Linked DNA regions of Chelatococcus sp. HY11. The protein of the gene in region 2 interacts with the protein of the main gene of each other region in a pairwise test. Links are inferred from orthologs where the notes say so. Each region holds a gene or a part of one and is shown on either strand. Other genes may lie near its edges. The genes, in order: KIO74_RS04985 and KIO74_RS18795.

Region 1 (2,740 bases), 3.1 Mb from region 2 along the record:
GATGGCCGAGCGCTTCACGCAGGCTTGCCGACACGGTCGGGATCTTCTTCAGCTCACGCGGCGGCAGGTCGTAGAGATCCTTGTCCATGGCCGCGCCCGGATCGATCTTGTTGATGATGCCGTCAAGTCCGGCCATCAGCAGGGCCGCGAAGCCGAGATAAGGATTCGCCGTCGGATCGGGGAAGCGGATCTCGACGCGCTTGGCCTTCGGCGAAGCCGTCCACGGAATACGGCAGGACGCGGAGCGGTTGCGCGAGGAGTAGGCGAGCAGCACCGGCGCCTCGAAGCCCGGGACGAGACGCTTGTAGGAGTTCGTCGACGGGTTTGTGAAGGCGTTGATGGCCTTGGCGTGCTTGATGATGCCGCCGATGTACCACAGGCATTCCTGGCTGAGGTCGGCATATTTGTTGCCGGCGAAGACCGGCTTGCCATCCTTCCAGATCGACTGATGGACGTGCATGCCCGAGCCATTGTCGCCATAGACCGGCTTCGGCATGAAGGTCGCCGACTTGCCGTAGCTGTTGGCGACATTGTGGATGCAGTATTTGTAGATCTGCATCTGGTCGCCCATGTGCGTCAGCGTGTCGAACTTCATGCCGAGTTCGTGCTGGGCGGAGGCCACCTCATGGTGGTGCTTCTCCACCTTCACGCCCATGGAGGCCATGGCCGCGAGCATCTCGCCGCGCATGTCCTGGGCGCTGTCCAGAGGGGGAACCGGGAAGTAACCGCCCTTCACGGGAATGCGATGGCCCATGTTGCCACCTTCATATTCCGTGTCGCCGTTCGAGGGCAGCTCGGTGGCGTCCAGCTTGAAGCCGGTGTTGTAGGGCGTCGAAGAGAAGCGAACGTCGTCGAAGACAAAGAACTCGGCTTCCGGACCGACGAAGATCGTGTCGCCGATCTTCGTCGACTGCAGGAAGGCCTCGGCCTTCTTGGCGATGCCGCGCGGATCGCGGCCGTAGGATTCGCCAGTGGTCGGCTCGAGGATGTCGCAGACGATCGACAGCGTGGGGGCCGCGAAGAACGGGTCGAGCTGAGCCGTGGTCGGATCAGGCATCAGGAGCATGTCCGACTCGTTGATGGCCTTCCACCCGGCGATCGACGAGCCGTCGAACATCGTGCCTTCGGCGAAGATATCTTCGTCGATCATCGACACATCGAAAGTAACGTGCTGCCACTTGCCGCGCGGGTCGGTGAAGCGGAAATCGACGTACTTGATGTCCTGCTCTTTGATCGCCTTCAGCACATCCTGGGCGCTCTTCATCATTTGTTCCTCGTGTTGCACAAACGTCATTAACCCGCGCTCGCGGCGCTCGCAGGTTGTTTCAGATCAAATCGCGTCGAGACCGGTTTCCCCCGTTCGGATGCGAATTGCCTCCTCGACGCTGGATACAAAAATCTTGCCATCTCCGATCCGGCCTGTCTGGGCGGCCTTGCGGATCGCCTCGACAGCCTGATCGACCATATCGTCGGCAAGGACGATCTCGATCTTCACTTTGGGCAGGAAATCAACGACGTATTCGGCGCCGCGGTACAGCTCCGTATGGCCCTTCTGCCGGCCGAAGCCCTTGGCCTCGATGACAGTTATGCCCTGCAAGCCAAGATCCTGCAGCGCTTCCTTTACCTCGTCGAGCTTGAAGGGCTTGATGATCGCATCAATTCTCTTCATCCGTCGTGGCTCCCCTGTGCTGCCTAGCTTCCGATGCCGAACGTACCTAGACGGCTCTTACCATCAATGGGCCGGTGGCGGCCATGTCGAAGTTTCTGGAACGGGCCTTTGGCTGCCGCAATATTCATCATCAATCAGCATAAAAAATATGCACATGACTTCTTTTTGATCTTCAGTTGTCGTGGAGCTGAAAAACTTGACAGATACTGCCTTGGGAAATGCCATGAATTGCCTTGAGAATTGCCCGTGGCTGTCGGGTGAGCCTGTTATCCTTGCCATGGAGCCAAGGACTCCACGGCCTCATGAGTGACCGGCGAGGGGAATGATGTACGAGATTCTCACCAATGCCGCTGTGCGCGAGGCCGATCAGCGCACGATTGCCGCAGGGGTTCCCGGCTGGGAGTTGATGGAGCGGGCAGGGCGCGCCGTCGCGCACCAGGCAGCCGAGCACCTGCCGGCTGGGCGACGGGTGGTCGTCGTCTGTGGCCCAGGCAACAACGGTGGTGACGGCTTCGTCGCCGCGCGGATTCTAGCCGAGGAGGGATATCGGGTCTCGCTTCATCTGCTCGGCTCACGGAGTGCGCTCAGCGGTGATGCGGCCTGGGCGGCGGGTACCTGGAGCGGGGAGGTCAGCCCCCTTGCAGCGATGGATCTCGCGGGGGCAGCCCTCGTCATCGATGCGCTGTTCGGGACCGGGCTTTCGCGTGATCTAGACGGGGAGTCCGCCATCGCCATCAGGGCGATCAACGCGTCGAAGGTCCGCGTGGTCTCGGCTGATATCCCATCCGGGATCGACGGCGATACCGGCGCGGTGCGCGGGGTCGCCGTCATGGCGCATGAGACGGTGACCTTCGCGCGGCGCAAGCCCGGCCATCTCCTTCTGCCCGGCCGGCTGCACTGCGGATCGGTTACTGTCGCCGACATCGGCATCAGCGACGGGACCATCGCCGCGCTTGCCTCGCCCTATGCCGCGAACGCGCCGGGGCTGTGGTTGCCTGCCTATCACCGGCCGGAGGCTGCCGGCCACAAATACGGGCGAGGCCATGCGATTGTCGTCTCCGGTGGCATTGC
Region 2 (17,057 bases):
GCGCTTGTTGGAGGCGGGCTGCATGCGCGGCCCGGCGAGGTCTCGCTGGCGCATCAGGGCGTGCTTTTTCTGGACGAATTGCCGGAGTTCCAGCCGCAGGTGCTCGACAGCCTGCGCCAGCCGCTGGAAACGGGAGAGGTTCTGATCGCGCGCGCCAATCATCGTGTCGTCTATCCCGCCCGTTTCCAGCTGATCGCGGCCATGAACCCCTGTCGCTGTGGCCGGGCGACCGAGCCGGGCTATGCGTGCAGGCGCCAGCCCAACGAGCGTTGCATGGCGCAGTATCAGGCGCGACTGTCCGGGCCATTCCTCGATCGCATAGATCTCGTCATCGAAATGCCGGCAGTAACGGCGGCCGACCTTATCCAGCCGCCTGCCGCGGAGGACTCAGCCGCGGTGGCCAGCCGCGTCGCCGCGGCCCGCCGGATCCAGGAGGAGCGTTACCAGGCGCTCAAGCTCGACGGGATTTTGACGAATGCCGCCTGTCCCGCCGCCGTTCTCGATGACATCGCGCGGCCCGATGCGGCCGGCCTGGCGCTGCTGCGGCAGGCGGCCGACACCATGAAACTGACGGCACGCGGCTATCACCGGGTTTTGAAACTGGCTTTAACGCTTGCTGATCTCGACGGCGCCGCTCATTTGAGGCATGTTCATCTTGCGGAGGCACTATCGTACCGCTCAGCCCTCGATCGCGTTCCGGCCGCAGCATGACACATTTGATTGATAAGCTTAATTGCGCATTCAGCAATTATGACAATGCATTATCAATGCCCCGCAGCAATACTCCGCCGAATTCCCCTCGGAATACGGCAGCGGTATGAGCAACGACGCGTTTAACACGATCTGGCAAAGCCCATGGCTGGTCGGGGGCATACTGGTCGCCGCAGCCACGTTGATAGGGCTGGCCTATCATGCGCGCCAGGTCATGGCACGACGCCTTGCGGCCGTCGAGGCGGAGCTTTTGGAGCTCGTCAGCCGCAACCAGGCGCTGCTTGCCTCCGAGACACGTTACCGCAGCCTGGCCGAGGTCAGGAGCGAGTTCATCCTTCGCTATGACGGTAACCGCCGAATCACCTATGCCAATGAGGCTTTCGCGAAGCTCATGGGCCGCGAGCGGGAAGACCTGAAGGGTGCGCCTCTCAATACCGTCGTGAAAGACATAGCCCCGTCCGTCAATGGCGCGATGAGCGGCGAGCGGATCGACGAGGAGCTCGATACGGCGCAGGGAATGCGATGGATCGCTTGGGAGGAGACAGTCATCGAGACGTCTCGCGGCCCCGAATGGCAGCGCATCGGCAGGGATATCACCGACCGTGTGACATCCGAGCGGGCGCTCGAGGACGGACGGCGCAAGGCCGAAACCGCGAACGTGGCCAAATCCCGCTTCCTGGCCACGGTCAGCCATGAGGTCAGAACACCCTTAAATGGCATCCTCGGCATGGCGGACCTCTTGGGGGAGACCCAACTCGACCCTGAGCAGGCGACCTACGTCCGCGCTATCCGCACATCAGGCGATGTGCTGCTGTCACTCATCGACGAGATCCTCGATTTCTCGAAAATCGAGGCCGGGAAGCTCGAGCTGACCCGGGCGCCCTTCAACCTCAGGGCGCTGGTCGAGAGCGTTGTTGAGCTGCTTGCGCCGCGTGCCCAGGGGAAGAATGTCGAAATCGCTACCTATATCGCGGAGACTGTGCCGGCGCGCATCATGGGAGATGCCGATCGTCTGCGCCAGGTGCTCATGAATCTCGCTGGCAATGCGGTGAAATTCACGGACAAGGGCGGTGTGGGCATTCGCGCGGAGCTGTTCGGGGAGGGGCGTCTTCGCCTTAGCATTCTTGATACCGGCACTGGCATCCCGGCGTCGCGGCTTCAAGACATCTTCGGCGAATTTGAACAGGTCGACGAGCCGACAGGCCGGCGCCAGGGCGGCACAGGCTTGGGTCTCGCCATCAGCCGCCGGATCGCAGAGGGCATGGATGGCACCATTACCGTCGAAAGCGTGCTCGGCAAGGGCTCGACCTTCTCTCTCGACATCCCTCTGGAGGTGGCGCCGAACAGTGACCCCGCCGACGTGATCGAGCGGCCCGATCTGACAGGGCAACGCATCTTGATCGCGGCGGACTCCCCCTTCGAGGCCCCATTCCTTGCCACCCAACTCCGGGCCGCGGGTGGAGCACTGACGGTCGTCGCGACCGAAGAACAGGCGATAGCCGCGATGGCGCAGGGAGTCGACATCGCGATCATTGACTGCGCGCTTGGAGACGAGCGGGCTCGCCGGCTAGCTGCTGAGGCGCGCAAGGCAGGCGCGTGGCGGACCATCATTCTGCTCTCGCCCTTCGAGAGGCGTGATTTCGGGCTGCCGTCGGCGGCAGGGTTCGACGTTTTCCTGATCAAGCCCGTACGCACCCGTTCGCTCTTCCAGCAGATCGACGGATGGGTCGGGGGCGAGCTCGTTCAACACCAAAGCGCGCTGGCGGCGGAACGGATGCTGGCGGGGCTCCAGACGACAGGCCAGGCCGCGCGCGTTCTCCTTGCCGAAGACAACGAGATCAACGCGCTGCTGACCCTGAAGGCGCTGGAGCATTTTGGCGCAAAGGTAGACTGGGCGCGCGATGGTCGCCGGGCGCTCGGCTTTGCGAAGGGCATGCTGGCGGGTCGCATGCCGGCTTATGATCTCGCCCTGCTCGACGTCCGCATGCCGGAACTGGATGGACTTGAGGTGGTCAGGCAGATCCGCGCCTTGGAGGGCGAGGGACAGAAGCGCTTACCCATCGTGATGCTCACGGCGAATGCCTTTGCCGAGGACCGCCAGGCGGCGCTCAGCGCCGGCGCGGATGGCTTCCTCGCCAAACCGTTGGACCGCGCCAAGCTTAAGGCCTGGTTGCCGGTGCAGCAGCAGCGCGAAGTCATGTGAGTTAGCTGGAGTTGATGTCCGATTGGCCAGCGCTTTCCAGCCAGGCCGCATGTAGCCAGCCAAGGGAATGATGCGCCGGCTTTTCCGCCGCGTGAGTGCCATGCGGCAAGCTGCCCTCGCCATTCACATGAAAGATTCGGCAACCGGTATCGCGGCAGCCGCAAGCCAGCTGTTTAAAGGCTTTAATCCGTGCGGCCCCCGCGGCCGACACGTCATTGTCACAACACTGTAGAAAGCATAGCATGCGTCGGTTTGGTGGGACTTCAGTCGCCCGCGAATCGTCGGCGGTGTCGGATGCAACCGAGGATTATTGGATGGTCCAGGGTCCCCTTCAGTCGAAGAAGGCATGGGTGGACAAAGTGCCAGCAGGTGCTTTGGGTGCCATAGCCGGCAAATTTTTGCCGTCAACCTGGACACCGTCCAACTGGGCGCCGGGCAATTGGAGTGTAGGGCGCTTGGCATCCGCGTCACTATCTGACCACGGAGAACCCGTTCTGGGTCGCATGGGCTCACTGGAGGTGAGACTGGCGACGACCAAGAAGGAGTTGAAACAGGCACAGCGCCTGCGTTATCGCGTCTTCTATGACGAGATGTCGGCCATTCCCAATGCCGCCTCGATGATCGCCCGGCGCGACGTGGACGACTACGACGCCATCTGTGACCATCTGCTCGTGCTCGACCATGATGCGCCACGCCGGCCTTTCCGCGCGGCGACGCCCCAGGTTGTGGGAACATATCGCCTCCTGCGCCAGGAGGTCGCGGATCGCAATTTCGGTTTCTACACGTCGGGCGAATTCGAGATCACGAAGCTCACGGACAGCAACCCGCATCTGCGCTTCCTGGAACTCGGCCGGTCCTGCGTGCTGAAGCCTTACCGCAACAAGCGCACAGTCGAATTGCTGTGGTATGGGATCTGGAACTACATCCGCAATCACCGCGTCGATGTCATGTTCGGATGTGCGAGCCTTGAGGGCACGGATCCGGACCGGCTCGCGATGCCGCTGAGCTTCCTGCACCACCACGCATTGTCGCCGGAGCCTTGGCGCGTGCGTGCCCTGCCGGAGCGGTTCGTCACCATGGACAGGATGCCGGCCGCGAGCCTGGACACCAAGGCGGCGCTGCACAGTCTGCCGCCGTTGGTGAAGGGATATCTGCGGCTCGGCGCGACATTCGGCGAGGGGGCGGTCATCGACCGACAGTTCGGAACAACGGATGTCTTGGTCATGTTGCCGGTTCCGACCATCAATCCTCGCTACATCGAGCATTTCGGCGCGACGGCCAATCGGCAATCGGCCTGAGGTTGGCGTTAGCTTTTCCCTATGAAGGCGTCGCACGTCCCTCGCCGGCCGCGAGCAAGGCATCGAGACCCGTGCGATAGTCGGGGTAGGCGAGGCTAATGCCAAGCTCGGTCTTGAGCCTGGTATTGGCGATCCGCTTGTTCTCCGTCCAGAAGCTCAGGCCCATAGGTGAGAGGCCCGCCTCCTCAAGCGTTGTTTCGGGGGGCGGTGCAATCCCGAGAAGGCCCGCGGCATAGGTGATCACGTCCGCCTGAGGCGCGGGCTCGTCGTCACTGACGTTATAGATGCCGACGTGGTGCGCGGCCGTTTTTCCGGCCGCGCGGCCGGTGAGGGCCGCGAGCGTCGCGGCGATGTCATCCACATGGATACGGTTGAAGACCTGGCCTTGCCTGGCGATGCGGCGCGCGCGGCCGGCCGCCAGATCGACCAGCGCGTTGCGGCCGGGGCCATAGATGCCGGGCAGGCGCAGAATGTCGAGCGCGTGACCCGCCGACGTGGCCAAGGCCGTCCACGACTTCTCGGCCTCTATGCGCAGGAGCGAACGGGCGTTGCGGGTCGCGAGCGCTGATGTTTCATCCACCCAGGCGCCTCCGTGGTCGCCATAGACGCCGACCGTCGAGAGATAGCCGATCCAGCGGATATTGCGGGCCGCCGCGATCTGCGGCCCGAAGGCGCGCAGCGCGGGGCAACCTTCCGGCCCGGGCGGGACACTGACGAGTACGCCGTCAGCCTTGGCGAGCCAGTCGGAAATCGCCGGGTCGGCCATTTCGGTGCCCGTGAAGCTGAACATTTCGATAGAGAGCGGCTGCTCGGACCCCACAACGCCGCTCTTGCTACGGTAGGTGCCCGCGAGCGCGGCGAACTGCGAGCCATGCAGCCTGATGAAAGCCCGCGCGGAAAAACCAAGCCCAAATATGAAAAGTCTCATGGTTCTTCCCCGGACAATCCGCTGGGTTTGCTGCAGGATGCGGAACTTTCCACCGCCCGGTACGCGTCCGCGAGGCTAAGACCCGCTAGCCATTCGGCCCTGACGCTCTCGTCCGCCTCGCCAGTCGCGCAGTGGGGAACGAGCGCGGCGAAGGCCTCGGCGGACAGGAGGCGGGACAGCGCCCATACCGCGGCGCCACGCACCAGCGGATTCTCCTCCGCGAGCTTGTCCCGGGCGAGTGTCGCCATATCGGGATTGCCGGAGTTGCCTATGGCGATCAGCACGTTGCGCATGAAGCGATCACGACCCGTGCGCTTCACTGGTGATCCGGCAAAGCGCAGGCGGAAGGCGGCATCGTCCAGCGCCGCCAGATCGGCCAGGGCGGGGGCCTCGTAGTCCGCGCCGGCGACGATCTTGGCCTCGCGTCCAGCCTCCGCGAACTTGTTCCAGGGGCAGACAGCAAGACAGTCGTCGCAGCCGAAGACGCGGTTGCCCATCAGAGGGCGGAGGTCGCGGTCTATCGGTCCTTTGTGTTCGATGGTGAGATAGGAAATGCAGCGCCGCGCATCCAGCTGGTAGGGTGCCGGGAATGCTTCCGTCGGACAAATCGTGAGGCAGCGTCGGCAGCTGCCGCAAAGCGGCGAGCCGGGCTCGTCGGCAGGCAGATCGGCGGTGGTGAAGATAGCACCGAGGAAGAGCCAGCTGCCGAACGCGCGTGACACGAGCACGCTGTGTTTTCCCTGCCATCCGAGCCCGGCCGCCTCCGCGAGTGGCTTTTCCATCACCGGCGCGGTGTCGACGAAGACCTTGACATCGGCGCCGCCGGAAGACGCGAGGAAGCCCGCCACCTGCTTCAGCTTGCCCTTGATGACGTCGTGATAGTCGCGATTGCGAGCGTAGACCGAGATTGTCGCGTGGCTTTCCAAAGCCAGCGAGGCGAGCGGGTCACTCGAGGGCCCATAGTTCATGCCAAGCATGACGACCGAACGCACTTCAGACCACAGTGCGCGCGGATCCGCCCGCCGATCGGGCGTCTCACCCATCCAGGTCATGCTGCCAGCGTAGCCCGCTTCAAGCCAGGCCGCGAGGCGTTCAGGCGCGTCCGGGATGGCGTCGGGACGCGTGATGCGCACGTCGTCGAAGCCCATCTGGCGGGCGCGGTCGATCAGGGCGCGTTTCAGGCTTGCCGCCGAACGAGAGGTGGAGTTTCCCCGGCCGCCGGTGGCGACTTGAGGGGGAGCCTCTAAAAGTCGAGATCCTCGTAATGGGCCGCCGGTGCCATGCCCGGTACCCGATCCGTCAGCAGAGCGCGGAACGATGGCCTCGATTTGACGCGCGCGTACCATGCCTTGGCGGTTTCATCCTCTTCCCACGGCACATCGCCGAGATAGTCGACACAGGACAGGTGAGCTGCGGCCGCCAGATCCGCATAGGTCAGATCCGGCCCGGCAAGCCAGTTCCTTTTGCCGATCAGGAAGCCAATATATTGCAGGTGGTAGCGCACATTGCTACGGCCGGCGCGAATCGCACCCATATCGGGCGGGCCACCACCCAGTTCTGCCTTCATGAAACGCTTGTAGATCTTCTCGGTGACGAGATACGCCGAGACTTCCTCGTAGAATTTGACCAGGAACCAGTCCATCAGGCGGCGAACTTCGACGCGGTCAGCCGGATGATCCGGCAGGAGGCGCCGGCCCTCGAGCCCAAGGCCACGTGTTTCGTCGAGATATTCGGCGATCACGGCGGCGCCCGGGACCGCAAGGCCCTGTTCCTCGACAAAGATGGGCAGGTTCCCTGCTGGATTGATCATCAGCAGGCCATGGCTGTGCTCCCAGGGCTTTTCCTCAACCGTGGCAGGCGCGATGCCCATCTCGCCCAACACAAGACGGATGAAGCGCGACTGAGGGCAGAAAGGATAGTGGTGGAAGGTCGCCATGGAGTGTGTCACGCAATCAGCAGATGGGGCAGCGATAACGATGTGTGGGGTCGACAGCGTGATAGCGCATGAGGCGAGAAACCGTTGCGCAAATTGGCTTGGAGGGCATTCGCATTCACAACATGTCCCGTATAAAACCCCGAAAAATGGCAAACAACTCGTTTTGCCTGATGTACCGGGCTTTCCGGCGTTGTCATTAAGGCTTCGCTAACGACAGCAGGCCCACAACGCATGCGAGCGTGGACCAAGGTCCTGTCGTGATTCCGAACCGCTTCCGTCATTCACATGCCATGAAGCCGCCCCATGAAGCGAAATTATGGCATCAGCACGAGAGTGTTAGCCGCGACAGTGCGGTGAAATGACGTCTTGCGGGGATTCGATCGAGCAGGTCCTTGAGACTTTGGAGCGCCCGGTTCGCCTGCTTCGGGGGCGGGCGGCGCGCAGTCTCGGATCGTGGGATCAGCGATGAATACATTCGATGTCGTGTCGGCGGCCATCCTTGGCCTTGTCGAGGGTCTGACAGAATTTCTGCCCGTCTCCTCGACCGGGCATCTTCTGCTTCTCGGCCACTTTCTCGGCTTCGAATCGAAGGGGCGAACCTTCGAGGTCCTGGTCCAGCTTGGCGCCATTCTCGCGATCGTGTCCGTCTACTTCCACCGCCTCGTCACGATCGCGAAGAAACTGCCGTACGATCCCGCCGTGCAGCGTTTTGTCCTCGGCGTGCTTGTCGCCTTTCTGCCGGCGATGGTCATCGGCGCCTTCGCGCATAGTTTCATCAAGGAGGTGCTGTTCAACCCCTGGATCGTGTGCGTCAGCCTTATCGTGGGCGGTTTCATCCTGATGGTTGTGGATCAGCGGGGGCTTGGTGGCCGCTATCGCGATATCTCGGAGTTTCCGCTCAGCATGACGCTGAAGATCGGTTTCTTTCAGTGCCTCGCCATGATCCCCGGTGTCTCGCGCTCCGGCGCCACGATCGTCGGCGCGATGCTGCTGGGCTCCAACAAGCGCGCGGCCACGGAGTTCTCCTTCTTCCTGGCGATGCCGACCATGGCCGGCGCCTTCGCCTATGATCTCTACAAAAACTACAAGCTGCTCGATGCCCATGACATCGGGCTCGTCGCAATCGGCTTCGTCATGGCCTTCATCTCGGGCCTGTTCGTGGTCAGGACCTTGCTCGACTATGTCAGCCGTCACGGCTTTGCGCTGTTTGCATGGTGGCGTATCGTAGTCGGCGCGGCCGGGCTTGCCGGACTTATCGTCTTCGGCTGAAAACATAGGCTCAAGCCGAGGATTGCGCCTGGGCGCGATCCGCCCCAAAGTTGGCGCAGGACGACCGCCGTCAATCGCGTTGTCGCCATATTGAGCGTGCATCACACCATCCGCCTCGTGTGAAGACGAGGGCGGGGAAGGACGAAGAAGGGGGTACCCTGAATGATGCGACAATCGGTTGTCACCGTGCTTCTTGCCTTTGTCCTTGCGGCCTTCGCGTCGACCGTGCGCGCGGCGGATCCCGTCTTCCCAACAGGACTGAATATCGGCCTTGTTCCGCCCGGCGAAATGCGGGAGGCGAAGAATTTCCTCGGATTCGAGGATGAGGCATCAGGGTCGGCCATCCTGATGACAGAGCTTCCGACGGATGCGTATTCCCGTGTCGTCGAAGGACTGAAGGTCGGCGAAATGGAGAAGCAGGGCCTCTCCGGGATCAAGCGTGAGGATTGGACGCTCGGAGGCGCCAAGGCTGTCTTCGTCAGCGCGCGGCAGCAGGCCGGGGCCCATGTCATCAACAAATGGGTCGTGGTGGCATCGTCGCCGCTCGGCACGGCGGTGGTCACGGTTCAGGTGCCTGAGTCGACTTCCAGCACCTACAATGATGAGATCGTCCGCGCAGCGCTGAAGAGCCTCGTTTTCCGCAAGCCGCCGCCGATGGAAGAGCAAATTGCCGCGCTTCCCTTCTCGCTTGGAAAACAGGCGGGCTTCAGGGTGTCCCGCGTCCTGGCCGGTACAGGTTTGCTTATGACCGAGGGTCCCAAGGACAGCATCAAGGGCGCAGAGCAGCCTATTGTCATTGTTGCATCAGGGGATGGCGCGATTCCCGGCACGCTCGATCAGGACCGTTTCGCGCGTCAGGCCTTCGGGGGCTTGGCGAGCATTGTCGCTCCCGAGATCAAGACCGCGCGCAATCTGACGCTGCAGAATGTGCCATGGCACGAGATTACCGCGGTCGCCCAGGATTCGGAGACCAAGGACAAGGTCTTCGTCATGCAGGCGATCCGCTTCGACACGACGCGTTATATCCGGCTGATCGCCATGTCGCGCGAGCGTGACCAGAAGAAGATGCTCGCGCGCTTCGAAACGATCCGCGACAGCATCGCGCCGAAGCCCGAGAACTCCAAGGATTGATCCTCGACCGGGTTTCTGTGAACGCGGATAGCCCCATGAGAAAGGCCGTCGCGGCTTAGCCGGACGGCCCTTTTTTCTATACGACCGGTAAAGCCATCAAGGCCGTTGGTGCGATATGCGCGCCGGCCTCAGTGACTGGTCGCGGGGCCGGCATCGGTCGAATTGCCGGCTGCAAGCTTGGGGCCGCCTTTCGATACGCCGACCATGGCAGGTCGCAGCACGCGTTCACCGATCACGAAGCCCGACTGGATCACCTGCACCACCGTGCCGTGAGGCTTGCTGGCATCCTCGACCTCGAACATTGCCTGATGCATATTCGGATCGAACTTCTGGTCGACGGGATCGATCTTGCGCACGCCGTGGCGCTCAAGGGTCTTGATCAGGTCACGCTCGGTCAATTCGATGCCTTCAAGGAACGGCTTGACCGGGTTGTCCGCCTGCTCCCGAATTTCCGCGGGGATCGTCTCGATAGCGCGGCGGATGTTGTCGACTGGCGTCAGCATGTCCCGCGCGAAGCTGGTGACACCATAGGCCCTGGCATCAGCGATTTCACGTTCGGTGCGCCGCCGGAGATTTTCCATCTCGGCGAGCGTCCGCAGGAGCTTGTCCTTCAGGTCGCGCTTCTCCGCCTCGAGTTCAGCGATCGCTGCCGCTTCGGCGGTGATCTCGTCTTGGACATTGCCCGCGAGCGTCTCATCTGTCTCGATGGCGTTGTTCTCGGCGTCAGCCTGCTCGGGGCGGGGCGGCGTCTGGGTCATGGCTCTCGTAACTGTTGATTGTTTGTCATCCGTGATATCAGGTCAGACAGTCCAAAAATCAAGCATTTGTCTGGCTCGCATCGCCTTTCTGTCGGTTGTGGACCGAACGGCCGTGTCCACTAGCCGGTTTTGCTATCAGCCACATCCGCTTGCTCTTCCAGGAAGATGCGCTCGATGGCGCGCCGGATGGTTGTCTGTCGATTGGAGTTGTCGATCTTCGCGCCAGTGAGGTCGGTGACATAGAAGACGTCCACCACCTTTTCACCGTAGGTGGCGATATGGGCGGATGCGATGTTCAGATTGAGCTGGCTGAGCACCGTCGTGAGGTCATAGAGCAGCCCCGGCCGGTCCAACCCTGAGATTTCGAGCACGGTGTGCCGGTCCGACAGGCTGTTGTCGACGATGACCTCGGTCGGAACGTGGAACGTGCGGCTGCGATCCTTCTTCGGGCGGCGCGACGCGACAAGATCGGCGATGCGCACTTCGCCGGTCAGGGCTCGCTTGATGGCCTGTGCGATCCGCTCGCCACGCCGCAGTTCGTCATCGTCGCGATCGAAGGCCCGCGAGATGACCAGGGTGTCGAGGGCAAGGCCGTCCGTCGTCGTGAAGATCTGCGCATCGACGATATTGCCGCCGGCGGCGGCGCAGGCCCCGGTGAGGATGGCGAGGAGCCGGGGATGGTCGGGCGCCGCGGCGACAAGCTCGGTGACGCCACGGAACCCGTCGGTTTCCACCGCCGTCACTGTGGTCTCGCCGGTTTCCTCCGCGCGCCGGATCAGTTTGGCGTGCTGGATCTTGCGGGCAAGATCCACCTTGAGCCAATAGGGCGCATAATGTCGCGCGGCATAGGCGGCGAAGTCCGCGCCGGACCAGTCCGGCAGTGCCTCCCGCAGTTCGGCCTGCGCGGCGCTGACACGCTCGTTGCGGCTCGCCGAGACGTGACCGCCGGTCAGCGCGATCTGCGTCTCGTAGTAGAGACTTCGCAGCAGTTCGCCCTTCCATCCGTTCCAGACGCCCGGGCCAACGGCCTTGATGTCGCAGACCGTAAGGATGAGGAGCAGCTTGAGCCGCTCCATCGTCTGGACGGTGCCGGCGAAACTGCGGATCGTCGATGGATCGTTGATGTCGCGGCTCTGGGCGACCATCGACATCAGCAGATGATTGTCGACGAGCCAGGCTGCCGTCTCCGTCTCGGCCGGGGTCAAGCCGAAGCGTGGTCCAAGCTTGCGGGCGACGCGCGCGCCGCCGGCGGAGTGATCGCTCTGGCGGCCCTTGGCGACGTCGTGGAGAAAAACCGCGACGTAAAGCGCCTGCCTGTTCTGGATGGTGCCGATGACTTCACCCGACAGCGGATGCTCCGCGTCAGCGCGCCCGGCATCGATATCGGCGAGCACGCCGACGGCTCGCAGGAGATGCTCGTCCACCGTATAGTGGTGGTACATGTTGAACTGCATCAGAGCGACGATGCGTCCGAATTCCGGGATAAAGCGCCCGAGTACACCGGATTCGTTCATGCGCCGCAGGACGATTTCCGGTGTGTTGTGGGAGGTCAGGACATCCAGGAACAGCCGATTGGCTTCCGGGTCGTTGCGCACCGAACGGTCGATCAACGTCAGCGAGCGTGTCGCCAGGCGGCTTGCGTCGGGGTGAATGGCATAGCTATGGCGGTCTGCGAGCCAATAGAGCCGGATGAGGTTGATCGGATCACGTTTGAAAACCTCGTTGTCTGCAATCGTGATTCGGTTGTTGTCGAGGATGAAGTCCCGCGATTCGAGCGCGCGGTAGTTGCGGCGGCTGCGCAACCGGCTGACGAAGCGGTCGAGTACCGGGCGGGGCTTGGCGTGGCGGGCCTCGAGCGCCGCGCAGACAATCGCCGTGAGGTCGCCGACGTCCTTGGCCGTGAGGAAATAGCGCTTCATGAAGCGCTCGACGGCCGAGAGGCCGCCATGGGCGATATAACCGTTGCGGAGCGCAATAGGCGGTTGCAGGTCGAACGAAAGGCGCTCCTCGGCACGCCCCGTCACGAAATGCATGTGGCAGCGTACCCGCCAGAGAAACGACTCGCAGCGCTGGAAGAGCGCGAACTCATCCTGGGTGAACAGTCCGGCGGCGACGAGTTCCTTCGCGTCGCGCACGCGATAGGCATATTTGGCGATCCAGAACAGGGTGTTGAGATCGCGAAGGCCACCCTTGCCATCCTTGACGTTCGGCTCGACCACGTAGCGCGAGGTGCCGGCGCGGCGCAGCCGGGCGTCGCGCTCGGCGAGCTTGGCCTCGACGAAGGCGGGCGCCGTGCTGCTGACGATTTCTTTATCGAAACGGGTGACCAGCTCGTCGAACAGCGCCCTGTCTCCGACGAGATAGCGCGCTTCCAGGATCGCCGTCCGGATAGTCAGGTCGTTGGTCGCCTCCTGAATGGATTCGTCAACGGTGCGCGTGGCGTGTCCGACCTTCAGCTTGAGGTCCCACAGTACATAGAGCACGGCCTCGACGACCCGCTCGCCCCAGCCCGCCTGTGCCGCGGGGGGCGTCTGACTGGGGCGGGATCGCAGCGCGCCCTTGGGCTTGGCCGGAGCGCTCATCATGAAGAGGACGTCGACATCGGAGCCGGGGGCGAGCGTCCCGCGGCCATATCCCCCCACGGCAACAATCGCGAGGGTCGAGGCGCCAGCTCCTTCCGGCTGCGGATGCAGGAGTTGCGTCACCACCCCGAAGGCGATGGCGATGATCCTGTCCATTGTCGCTGACAGGCGGTGGGCACAAGCCAAGCCATCCCGCTCGGCGAGCAGGCGCTCTTCCGCATGGATGAGGCCGCGTTCGTGAATGTCCTTGAGATAGGTGACGAGGCCATTGCGCAGGGCGACGGCATCATTGCCGAAGCTCGATTGCAGGACAGCGATCGCGGCCTGGACGGGATCAGCCGGGGCGCGCGCCATGGCTAATTCTCCGTCGTCGCGCGGGTAACGCGACGCAGGGTGAGGTTGATCCGGCCGCCGGCCAGAGGCGGTTCATGGAGCAGTGTGGAAGACCCGGCCAGCACCCGATCGATACCGTGGAAGGCGAGCCTCGCCGGGCCGCCGAAGACCAGCGCGTCGCCTGATGCCAGCTTCAACGAGGTGGTGGGATCGCGCCGGCTGGTGCCGCCGATGCGAAAGACGGCGGTGTCCCCAAGGGACAGGGATACCACTGGCGTCACAAGATCGTCCTCATCCCGATCCTGATGCAGCCCCATGCGCGCACTCGTGTCATAGAAATTGATCAGGCAGGCTTCGGGCATCGGTGAGGCCGGGGCAAGTTCCTGCCAAGCCTGCAGGAGGCGTTTCGGCATGGCTGGCCAGGGCTGGCCGGTCTCGGGATGGGCGGGCTGATAGCGATAGCCACGTTCATCCGAGACCCAGCCAAGCTCTCCGCAGTTGCTCATACGAACGGAAAATGGCTTGCCGGTGCGCGGCATGCGCGGGGTGAAGAAAGGCGCTTCCCGCAGGACCGCGCGCAAGGCGATGACAAGATCACCCTGTTCCGGCGCGCTGAGATAGCCGGGGTGGTAGGTCACCCCGTCGCGGATGGCAAGCGCCCCTGTCATCCCCAAACCGGTCCCCACCAAGCCTGTCACCCCTCCAGTACCCTTTTGCTTTCGACCGTCGAGTCGGCCTTGAGGCGATAGACGAGGGGCACGCCCGTCGCGAGTTCCATGCTCGGGATGGTTTCGGGGGTCAGGCGATCGAGCACCATGACGAGCGCCCGCAGGCTGTTGCCGTGGGCCGCCACAAGCACACGCTCGCCGCGCAGCACACGCGGCAGGATTTCCGTGATGTAGTAGGGCAGCACGCGGGCGGCCGTGTCCTTCAGGCTCTCGCCGCCGGGCGGCGCGATATCGTAGGACCGGCGCCAGATATGGACCTGCTCCTCGCCCCAGCGGGCGCGGGCGTCATCCTTGTTGAGGCCGGAGAGGTCACCATAGTCGCGTTCATTGAGCGCCTGGTCGCGGATCGTCGGCAGATCGGGCTGGCCGATTTCCTTCAGGATCAGGCTGTTGGTGTGCTGCGCGCGTGTCAGCACGGAGGTGTAGGCGACATCAAACTTGAGGCCTAGGGCTTTCAGGCGCTGGCCGGCGCTCGTCGCCTCGTGCACCCCCTGCTCGGTGAGATCGGGGTCTTTCCAGCCGGTGAACAGGTTCTTGAGATTCCAGTCGCTCTGGCCGTGCCGAACGAGGACGAGCAGTCGCTCCATGCAATGTCTCCTTCAACTGATACGCTAAAGCAATTCCAGCGGACCTGTGCAGCGGTTCTGCGTCCGGAATTGCGTGAAAACAAGGCGCAGAGCACGTCGGGCGCGGCTGATCGCGCCGGACAAGCCCTAGATTGCGGCGATGGCGAGAACGTCTGCCATGGAATAAAGGCCTGGCTTCTTGCCATGGCCCCAGAGCGCTGCGCGAACCGCGCCATGCGCGAAGAGGCTGCGATCCTCAGCCTTGTGCGACAGCTCGATGCGTTCGCCGGCACCCGCGAAAATCACGCTGTGCTCGCCGATCACCGAACCGCCACGCAAGGAAGCGAAGCCAATGTCGCCCTCGCGCCTGGCGCCGGTGATGCCGTCGCGGCCACGGTCGGCGTGATCCTTCAGCGTGATACCGCGCCCCTTGGCGGCCGCCTCGCCCAGCATCAGCGCGGTGCCCGATGGCGCGTCGACTTTCATCCGATGGTGCATTTCCACCACCTCGACGTCGAACTCGGCGCCGAGCGTCCGGGCGACGCGCTCGACCAGGGCCGCCAGAAGGTTGACGCCGAGGCTCATATTGCCGGACCGGATGATGACCGCATGGCGGGCCGCGGCCTCGAGCTTGGCGATATCAGCCTCCTCGAGCCCCGTGGTTCCCACCACATGGACGATCCGAGCCTGTGCCGCGAGCCCGGCGAAGGCGACGGTTGCCGCCGGCGTCGTGAAATCCAGCACGCCGTCCGCCCCGGCAAAGGCCGCGAGCGCGTCATCGGTGACCGGCACGCCGAGCGTGCCGACACCGGCGAGAAGGCCGGCATCCTGCCCAAGCGCCTCGCTGCCGCTGCGCTCGATAGCTCCGGAAAGGCGCATGCCGGCGGTCTCGCTGACGGTCTTGATCAGCATCCGTCCCATACGGCCGGCTGCCCCCACGACGACGAGGCGCATTTCGCTCATCCCCGGTTCTCCTTGTGCTGATAACCTGAGCCGGCCCGCTGAAAAGATCCCGTGGGGGGTTACACGCCCTCGACAGCGATCATGTCGGCGACACCGGCGTTCTCACGGGCCGCCTTGGCCTTCGCATATTCGGGCGATTTGTAGTAGGCGACGGCCTGATCATAGGACTCGAACTCGATCACCACGTTGCGCGGCCGGCCCTCGCCCTCCAGCACCTCCGTGCGGCCGCCGCGCATCAACGGCTTGCCGCCATAGAGCTTGATGGCTTCCGACGCGAGCGCCACGTAGTTGGCGTAGGCCTCCGGATTGGTGACGGTGACGCGTGCAATCACATAACCCTTGGGCATTGTCCTGTCCTCAACTGGCAGATTGAATTTCGGCGACGATGGCGCGGGCGGCGGCGGCCGGGTCGGCTGCTGCCGTCACAGGGCGTCCGACGACGAGATAGTCGGCACCGGCGCGGATCGCATCCCCCGGCGTCATGACGCGCTTCTGGTCCTGGGAAGCTGTTCCCGCCGGGCGAATGCCGGGCGTCACAAGTTGCAGGCGCGGGCCGACAAGCCCCCGTATGCGGGCTGCCTCCTCCGCGGAAATGATCAGGCCATCGGCGCCGGCCGCTTCGGCTTGGCGTGCCCGTCGCTCCACTGTCGCCGCCACGCCGTCCGCGTAGCCGGCTTCCAGGAGGTCGGCGTCACCGTAGGAGGTCATCACCGTCACACCGAGGATCTTGAGCCCGCTGGTGCCTGCGTGTCCAGCGCGGCCGCGCACGGCCGCGGCCAGGGTCTGCGGGTAGGCGTGGACAGTCAGGAAGGTGGCGCCGAGATCGGCGACCTGGCGTGTGGCGCGTTCGACCGTGGTCGGGATGTCGTGGAGCTTGAGATCGAGGAACAGCTGCCGGCCGGAGCGGGCGAGGGCTGTCGCAAATTGAAGGCCGCCGGCAAAGGCCAGCTCGAGCCCGACCTTGTAGAAGGTAACGGCGTCACCGAGTTGATCGACCATACGCTCGGCTTCCGCGACGCTCGGCAGATCAAGGGCGACGATGAGACGATCCCTCGGAGAGGGCGATGATTGAGGCGCGATGGTCAAGGCTGGCGCTTCCCTGTTCGCGTGGATGCGCCAGCTGTTTACACGCCGGTCGTTCGTCTGTCGAAGTAAAATAAATTGACCTTGAGGTGTGTTTGGCCAGCCTCGTCAGTCAATGCTCATGCGAGGAGAGAGCCCGCACGGCGAGATCCGTCGGATCTCCGGAGGCTACCAAGGTGCTTCCCGGCGAGAGCCGTTTGTAACGCGAATCATAAGCACCGGACCATTGGAGGGGAGGGGCGATGGAATCGGGCGAGGCAGTCGGAGGCATTCTGGACAAACACCGGTCGCTTCGCCGCGCTGACGCTATTTGAACAGGCCGGCGTTCTTCCATTCCTTGTCCACGCTTGCCACCCAGGACTTGAGATCGGCGAGGCCGGCTGTTGCGCTCCAGATGTCCGTGCTGAACGTTTCCGAGATCTCGCGGTCGGACATTTCCAGCACGCGATCAATGGGCGTGTTCGTCTGTTCCAGTTGCGCCCAGAGCTCGGAGGTGCAGCGCGGCAGGGAGACGAAGCGAACAGAGGCATCCGGCGCGGCCTCCTTGATGACATTCTTGACATCGATT

Evidence for each region.
Region 1: the proteins of KIO74_RS18795 (region 2) and KIO74_RS04985 interact in binary tests that used the Escherichia coli proteins (3 or more experiments, as listed by UniProt). The link is inferred for Chelatococcus sp. HY11 from one-to-one orthologs.

The regions. Positions count from the first base shown.
Region 1 is NZ_JAHBRX010000001.1:1,045,858-1,048,597, forward strand. It holds KIO74_RS04985 (P-II family nitrogen regulator), read right to left. Parts: upstream 1,670-2,740; coding sequence 1,331-1,669; downstream 1-1,330. Other genes in the region: glnA (type I glutamate--ammonia ligase), read right to left, coding at 1-1,264; KIO74_RS04990 (NAD(P)H-hydrate dehydratase), read left to right, coding at 1,995-2,740. UniProt on the Escherichia coli protein: P-II indirectly controls the transcription of the glutamine synthetase gene (glnA). P-II prevents NR-II-catalyzed conversion of NR-I to NR-I-phosphate, the transcriptional activator of GlnA. When P-II is uridylylated to P-II-UMP, these events are reversed.
Region 2 is NZ_JAHBRX010000001.1:4,125,571-4,142,627, forward strand. Bases 10,154-13,472 are described here. They hold KIO74_RS18795 ([protein-PII] uridylyltransferase), read right to left. Parts: upstream 13,171-13,472; coding sequence 10,354-13,170; downstream 10,154-10,353. Other genes in these bases: grpE (nucleotide exchange factor GrpE), read right to left, coding at 10,154-10,234; KIO74_RS18800 (alpha-ketoglutarate-dependent dioxygenase AlkB family protein), read right to left, coding at 13,173-13,472. Also shown: KIO74_RS18750 (YifB family Mg chelatase-like AAA ATPase), read left to right, coding at 1-711; KIO74_RS18755 (response regulator), read left to right, coding at 818-2,914; olsB (l-ornithine N(alpha)-acyltransferase), read left to right, coding at 3,274-4,212; KIO74_RS18765 (Rossmann-fold NAD(P)-binding domain-containing protein), read right to left, coding at 4,232-5,140; tRNA epoxyqueuosine(34) reductase QueG, read right to left, coding at 5,137-6,486; KIO74_RS18775 (glutathione S-transferase family protein), read right to left, coding at 6,384-7,076; KIO74_RS18780 (undecaprenyl-diphosphate phosphatase), read left to right, coding at 7,542-8,345; KIO74_RS18785 (hypothetical protein), read left to right, coding at 8,508-9,476; more of grpE, read right to left, coding at 9,605-10,153; more of KIO74_RS18800, read right to left, coding at 13,473-13,817; KIO74_RS18805 (2,3-bisphosphoglycerate-dependent phosphoglycerate mutase), read right to left, coding at 13,844-14,464; dapB (4-hydroxy-tetrahydrodipicolinate reductase), read right to left, coding at 14,591-15,397; KIO74_RS18815 (DUF1330 domain-containing protein), read right to left, coding at 15,466-15,753; pyrF (orotidine-5'-phosphate decarboxylase), read right to left, coding at 15,764-16,492; KIO74_RS18825 (hypothetical protein), read right to left, coding at 16,796-17,057.